2 regions of the Ructibacterium sp. SJQ-7 genome follow, and region 1 is predicted to be linked to the other one. Evidence: riboswitches for the same ligand, from Rfam matches in the RefSeq annotation. Region 1 holds a riboswitch; the other holds the start of a gene.
What was found. Region 1 has a riboswitch for cobalamin ahead of ACSAMO_RS07730 (energy-coupling factor ABC transporter permease). Riboswitches for the same ligand answer to the same signal wherever they lie in the genome.

Region 1 (3,195 bases):
TGTTTGCCCATATGCAGATAACAAGCACCGACATTGAAAACAGAAGTTTTGCAATAGGTGCAATATTTCTGAGTTTTGAATTATATGCTAATTTATCAATTATCATTTTTCTTTTTAGCTGTTACTCTGCCAAGTACAAAGCCGACAATACCGGCGCCCACTCCTGCCTGAAGACAGAAGAAAAGTGACTCGATTTCACCTGACGGCGGCTCCCAGAACGGCTCAAACCATGGCTCGTAACTTTCGTCCAATTCACTTATGGCGTCTGATGCTTGGTCGTCAGAACCGCCAAATTCGTGACCGCCCATAAACAGTAGCGGTACGGCAATTATAAGAACAAGTATAACTGCTAATATTGTATTTTTAACCCAAAGTTTCATTAATATATACCCCCTTATATAACATTAAGCTGCTTAAGTTCGTTTGTACAGTTCTTAGCCAATACATTGAATATCATAACAGACAGAATACCCTCTGCAATGGCAATCGGAACTTGTGTAACCGCGAAGATTCCCATAAACTTTACAAGTGACGCAAAGAAGTTTTGGTCAGGGAATGCAAGCGCAAGCTGGCATGATGTTACCACATAAGTGAATATATCACCTATTGTTGCGGCAAGAAATACTGCAAGACCTTTCGGTGCGTTAAGCTTTTGGCAAAGCTTGTATATACCGAATGAAACGAACGGTCCGGCAATCGCCATTGAAAATGTGTTTGCACCAAGTGTTGTAAGTCCGCCGTGTGCAAGAAGAAGTGCCTGGAACAAAAGCACGATTATACCGAGTAAAGACATAATCGACGGTCCGAAAAGAATTGCACCGAGTCCTGTACCTGTCGGATGTGAACAACTTCCTGTAACTGAAGGGATTTTTAGCGATGAAAGAATGAAAACGAAAGCTCCTGCAAGTGCAAGAAGTATTTTTGTTTTGTTGTTCTTCTTTGCTTGTTTTTGCATACTGATACCGCCTGCGATAAGGAACGGTATACATACAACTCCCCATATAATACAGTAGTTCGGAGGAAGATAACCCTCCATAATGTGCATTGCGAATGCGTTTGTCATAGGAATGACAAGCAGTAGTGAAAGCATTGCCACCAATAGTTTTGTTTTCCTGTTTGCTAAAGACATAAATTTTTCTCCTTTTCTTCTTATGAAATATGTTTTAGCACACAAGTGACCACTTAAATCAGTTATGAAACTTTTTGGGAGTGTAGAAAACTTGTGATTTTCACATACCAAAAAAAGCCGTAGGGATTGGGTAAATCCTATGGCTTAAAATCTGAATGATTCCGCCATTGACCCATCGTTCGTAGGCACAAATGCGCTCGATTTTCGGCAGGCGATCCGACTGTACGGTAGCGTGACTGTGAGGGAATTTCACCCTGCTTCTCCTTTTGAAAACAAAAATAAATAAATATTTGTTTACCGAAAACGGATATATTGTACATCTCATCAGATTTCAAGAAATTAGTTCGGATTTTGCGAAAATGAACTCGTCGGCGTACGTTTGTACGTTAGAGTTTATTTTCACAAAAAGTGCATAGGTAAGCCGTAGGCTTGCCTATCATTTACTGTGTTTATCAATTTATGAAATATAATAATTATTTTGCACGTTCCGGACAATTTATTGGAATCTGAAATATATCTTGTCTATTTTAACACTATTATATCGAAAAATCAAGGGAATTGACAATAAATTAAGTAGGGTGTATAATTTTTTTATCTGTTTAGAAAAGGAATGATATATTGTGGATACATCAAAAAGCAAAACAGCCTTTGACGAGGCTAAAAAATATATACCCGGCGGAGTTAATTCGCCTGTAAGAGCGTTTAAGAATGTCGGAACTTATCCGCTTTTTATAGAATGTGCAAACGGAAGTAAGATATATGATATTGACGGAAACGAATATATAGATTATGTCGGCTCATGGGGACCTATGTTTTTGGGACACTGTAAGGAAATCGTTTTGGAGGCGGTTAAGGAGGCTTGCGATAAAGGTATGTCTTTCGGTGCACCTTGCCTTGCCGAAACGGAGCTTGCAAAGAGAATTTGTTCGCTTGTTCCTTGTGTAGATGTTGTGAGAATGGTTAATTCGGGTACGGAGGCAACTATGTCTGCGATACGTCTGGCAAGAGGTTACACAGGCAGAAATATAATAGTAAAGTTTGAGGGCTGTTATCACGGACACAGTGACTCGCTCCTTATAAAAGCCGGTTCGGGTGCGGCAACTTTCGGAAGTGCGTCATCGGCAGGCGTGCCTGAAGATTTTGCAAAATACACGCTTGTTTTACCGTACAATGATATTGACGCAATAGAGGACGCATTTGAAAAAATGGGTAATGAAATTGCCGGAGTTATAATTGAGCCTGTAGCAGGAAATATGGGTGTTGTACCGCCTAAAGACGGATATTTGCAGAAAATTCGCGAGATAACGAAAAAGTACGGAAGCGTGTTTATTGTGGACGAGGTTATGACGGGATTTAGATTATCTGCGTCGGGTGCAATAGGCAGATTTGGTTTGGACGCAGATATTGTCACATTCGGAAAAATTATCGGCGGCGGTATGCCTGTCGGCGCATACGGCGGTAAACGTGAGATTATGGAATTTGTTTCGCCGACAGGTCCTGTTTATCAAGCAGGTACATTGTCGGGTAATCCGCTTGCAATGGCGGCGGGTAACGCACAGATTAAATATTTGCAGGAAAACCCCTATATATATGAAGAAATTGAACAAAAGGGTGCATATCTTGAGGGTGAATTTAAAAAGTCGGCTGAAAAATATGGCGTGAATGTTCGTGTAAACAGAGTAGGCTCAATGATGAGTGTATTCTTTACGGACAATGACGTAACAAATTTTGAAACCGCGTCAAAGTCGGACACCGAAAAATTCAAAGTATACTTTAACGAAATGCTTAAACAGGGTATTTATCTTGCACCGTCACAATTTGAGTCGCTGTTCTTGTCTGACGCACATACTAAGGCTGATTTGGAAAAGACAGCGGCGGCATTTGACAAGGTTATGGAAATATTGCGATGAATTATTACAGAGAATGTAGACTTTGTCCGAGAAACTGCGGTGTTGACAGAAACAGGACAGTCGGTGTATGCGGTCAGAGTGATAAGCTTTATGTGGCACGTGCCGCACTGCATATGTGGGAAGAACCGTGTATTTCAGGTGAGAGCGGTTCGGGAA
Region 2 (3,195 bases), 1.3 Mb from region 1:
CGTCGGCTCAACATTCCAACCGCGCAATGACGGTGCATCTCCGCCCCACCAAAACGCAAATACCAATACAGCAATAATTATACTTCCTATAATTATGTGCCTTTTATATTTTTTCATTCAATATCTCCTGAAAATTATTACTTTCTAAGCAAAATCAAATTCATCATTACAAACTGTAAACTGTTTTTTATCACATTAATTTCATCTTGTGATATATTGCAGACATCGCTCATATCATAAAGCGAATTATCGCCGTTCATAAATCGTTTTAGCGACACCAAACTGTAAAAACATTGTTCTGTTGCCATTTGATTCGAACCGTCACCGTCGTATGTATGTTTAAAACCGTCGCCTATTGTATAGTACGACATTAAATTATCCGCTAAATTCTTGCCGTTCTTTTCAAAGCGTTCATCAAAAGGCGATATTCCGAGTTCACAAAGTGCAACAATGACTTGTGCGCAGCTTTCGGAATTTTCCGTACCCCAACTTGAATATCCTCCGTTTTCATTTTGACTTGCCGATAAAAAAGAAATTGCCTTGTTCACACAATTTGACACTTCGGAATTATCCGTATAATTTGAAAGTGCTTGCAGAGCCATTGCCGTAACATCAACATCACTCTCTCCACTGCCCAAAAGTGACCATCCACCGTCATCAAGCTGACTGTTTATAATCTTTTCAACATACATTTCTCTTGTTGCATGAATTTGTGCATCGGTATTGTACGGCATATCATACTGTCCGCAGTCAAGTGCAATCAATGCCCATATTGCACCGTTTATACCTTGCCAAGTAGTTTTTTCAAAATCTCCTAAAGGAAGTAATAAATTATATCCACCGACATTTTGAGGGTCTTTTCCGATTGATGTGAGTGCAGTTATAACTCTTGAATATTCGGTATATTTTTTGTTATGCAATACACCGCCACATTCTTTTACATAATTGACAACATTGTTGTAATAATTCTCATAATAGCCGACAGGTATATCACCGCCATTTCTGCTCAGTCCCATTATCAGCCACTCACCGCCTATCGATGATACGGTAGGAGTTTGCGAATTATCATATAAATATTTTTCCGTATCACTTATGACGCTGTTTATATCGTCAATACTTACCGCAAAAGCATTTGCAGATGAAATCAAAACAAACGATAAAATTAAAGATATTATTTTTTTCATTAATACGCTCCGTTTCTGTAAAATCAAATAAAAAAAGCTGTGATAATTTTTTCAAATTATCACAGCAGAGTTTTCCTGTGTATATCACATATCGGCACGCAAACAACACGCTTAATACATTTATATAAGCGTACGATACTACTGCTCCTATATTGACAACATCAATAAGTACGGAGCAGTATCAAAGCAGGTCTTCTGACTCGTATTATATAAAGCAAGCTTAACATTTTTATATTCGCCTTCTCAGTTTCCCAATGACTGACTTTCATCAAAAAATATAAAAACTTCAATACATACAGCGACTGTTATCGTTCGGGATTCTCACCCGATTCCCTTTTCACCGACTATACCCATACAATATAGCCGACACTTTGTGTGATTATTCATTTTTTAGTATTATATCATCAAAAATATGTACCGTCAATGTGCTATATTACTAAAGTTATACTTGACATTCACATATTTTATACCTTATAACACAAAAAATGCGACACCTAAAAGCATCGCATTTTTGAATTACATTATGAATTTTGTTTTGTATAGTTTAGAAGTCCGCCTGCGTAAAGCATTTCTTTTTGACGGTCTGACAAATCTGCATTAACCTCAAAATCAAAGCCTTTTGTTACGTTTGTCACCTTAATAACTTTACCGTTGGCAATTTGCTTACCGATATTTTCAATCTTCAATTCGTCCATTTGGTCAATCTTATCGTAATCCGATTCATTTGCAAATGTTAGCGGCACGATACCGGCATTAATAAGATTAGCCATATGAATTCTTGCAAATGACTTAACGATAACTGCCTTAACACCCAAATACAACGGTGCAAGTGCAGCGTGTTCTCTTGAAGAACCCTGTCCGTAGTTTGAACCGCCGACAATTACGCTCTTACCAAGTTCAAGCGCTCTGTCGTGGAACTTTTCGTCACATACAGCAAAACAGAATTCCGAAATCTTAGGAATATTTGAACGCAACGGCAAAATCTTTGCACCGGCAGGCATAATATGGTCTGTTGTGATATTATCGCCGACCTTTAGCGAGCATTTTGCGTCTATTGTTTCAGCTAACGGCTCTGATACAGGGAAAGGCTTAATATTAGGACCTCTAAGTACCTCAATACTGTCCATATCCTTTTCATCTGCCGGAGGAACTATCATATTATCGTTTATAGTGAACTTTTCAGGCAATGTTATATCAGCCGCGTCACCAAGTGTTCTCGGATCTGTAAATACACCCGTAAGAGCTGAAATAGCAGCTGTTTCAGGTGATACAAGATAAATCTGACCGTCTTTTGTACCACTTCTGCCTTCAAAGTTTCTGTTAAACGTTCTTAGTGAAATACCCTTTGAATTAGGTGACTGTCCCATACCTATACAAGGACCGCAAGCACTTTCCAGTATTCTTGCACCTGCGTCAATCATAATAGCCAAAGCACCGTTATTTGCAAGCATATTCAAAACCTGCTTTGAACCCGGAGCGATTGCAAGAGAAACATCAGGATTAACAGTCTTACCTTTTAGAATATGTGCAACTTTCATCATATCAAGAAGTGATGAATTTGTACATGAACCGATACAAACTTGGTCAATCTTCATACCACTAAGCTCGCTTACCGACTTAACATTATCAGGTGAATGAGGGCAAGCTGCAAGCGGTTCAAGTTTGCTAAGGTCTATATTAACTTCTTCGTCATATACAGCGTCTGCGTCTGCACATAGAGGTGTGTATGCCTCTTCTCTGCCTTGCGCTTTCAAGAATTCATGTGTTATTTCGTCTGATGGGAATATTGATGTTGTTGCACCAAGTTCCGCACCCATATTTGTAATAGTTGCTCTTTCGGGAACTGACAAAGTTTTAACTCCTTCACCGCAGTATTCGATAACTTTGCCTACACCGCCCTTAACAGAAAGACGCTTTAGAACTTCCAAAATTACATCTTTTGCGGCAACCCACGGTTGAAGTTTGCCTGTAAGATTTACCTTAACGACTTTCGGGCAAGTAATGTAATATG

Region 2: it holds a riboswitch for cobalamin, as region 1 does, so the genes downstream of both, ACSAMO_RS01675 (prenyltransferase/squalene oxidase repeat-containing protein) here and ACSAMO_RS07730 (energy-coupling factor ABC transporter permease) in region 1, are expected to answer to the same signal.

The regions. Positions count from the first base shown of each region.
Region 1 covers NZ_CP195193.1:1,680,832-1,684,026, reverse strand. The annotation lists gene cbiQ (cobalt ECF transporter T component CbiQ) at 1-106, opposite strand, end outside; gene ACSAMO_RS07735 (energy-coupling factor ABC transporter substrate-binding protein) at 96-380, opposite strand; gene ACSAMO_RS07730 (energy-coupling factor ABC transporter permease) at 395-1,129, opposite strand; adenosylcobalamin-variant (AdoCbl-variant) riboswitch at 1,331-1,408, opposite strand; gene hemL (glutamate-1-semialdehyde 2,1-aminomutase) at 1,750-3,039, shown strand; gene ACSAMO_RS07720 (radical SAM protein) at 3,036-3,195, shown strand, end outside.
Region 2 covers NZ_CP195193.1:366,606-369,800, forward strand. The annotation lists gene ACSAMO_RS01670 (DUF4430 domain-containing protein) at 1-117, opposite strand, end outside; gene ACSAMO_RS01675 (prenyltransferase/squalene oxidase repeat-containing protein) at 138-1,184, opposite strand; cobalamin riboswitch at 1,353-1,571, opposite strand; gene ACSAMO_RS01680 (aconitate hydratase) at 1,706-3,195, opposite strand, start outside.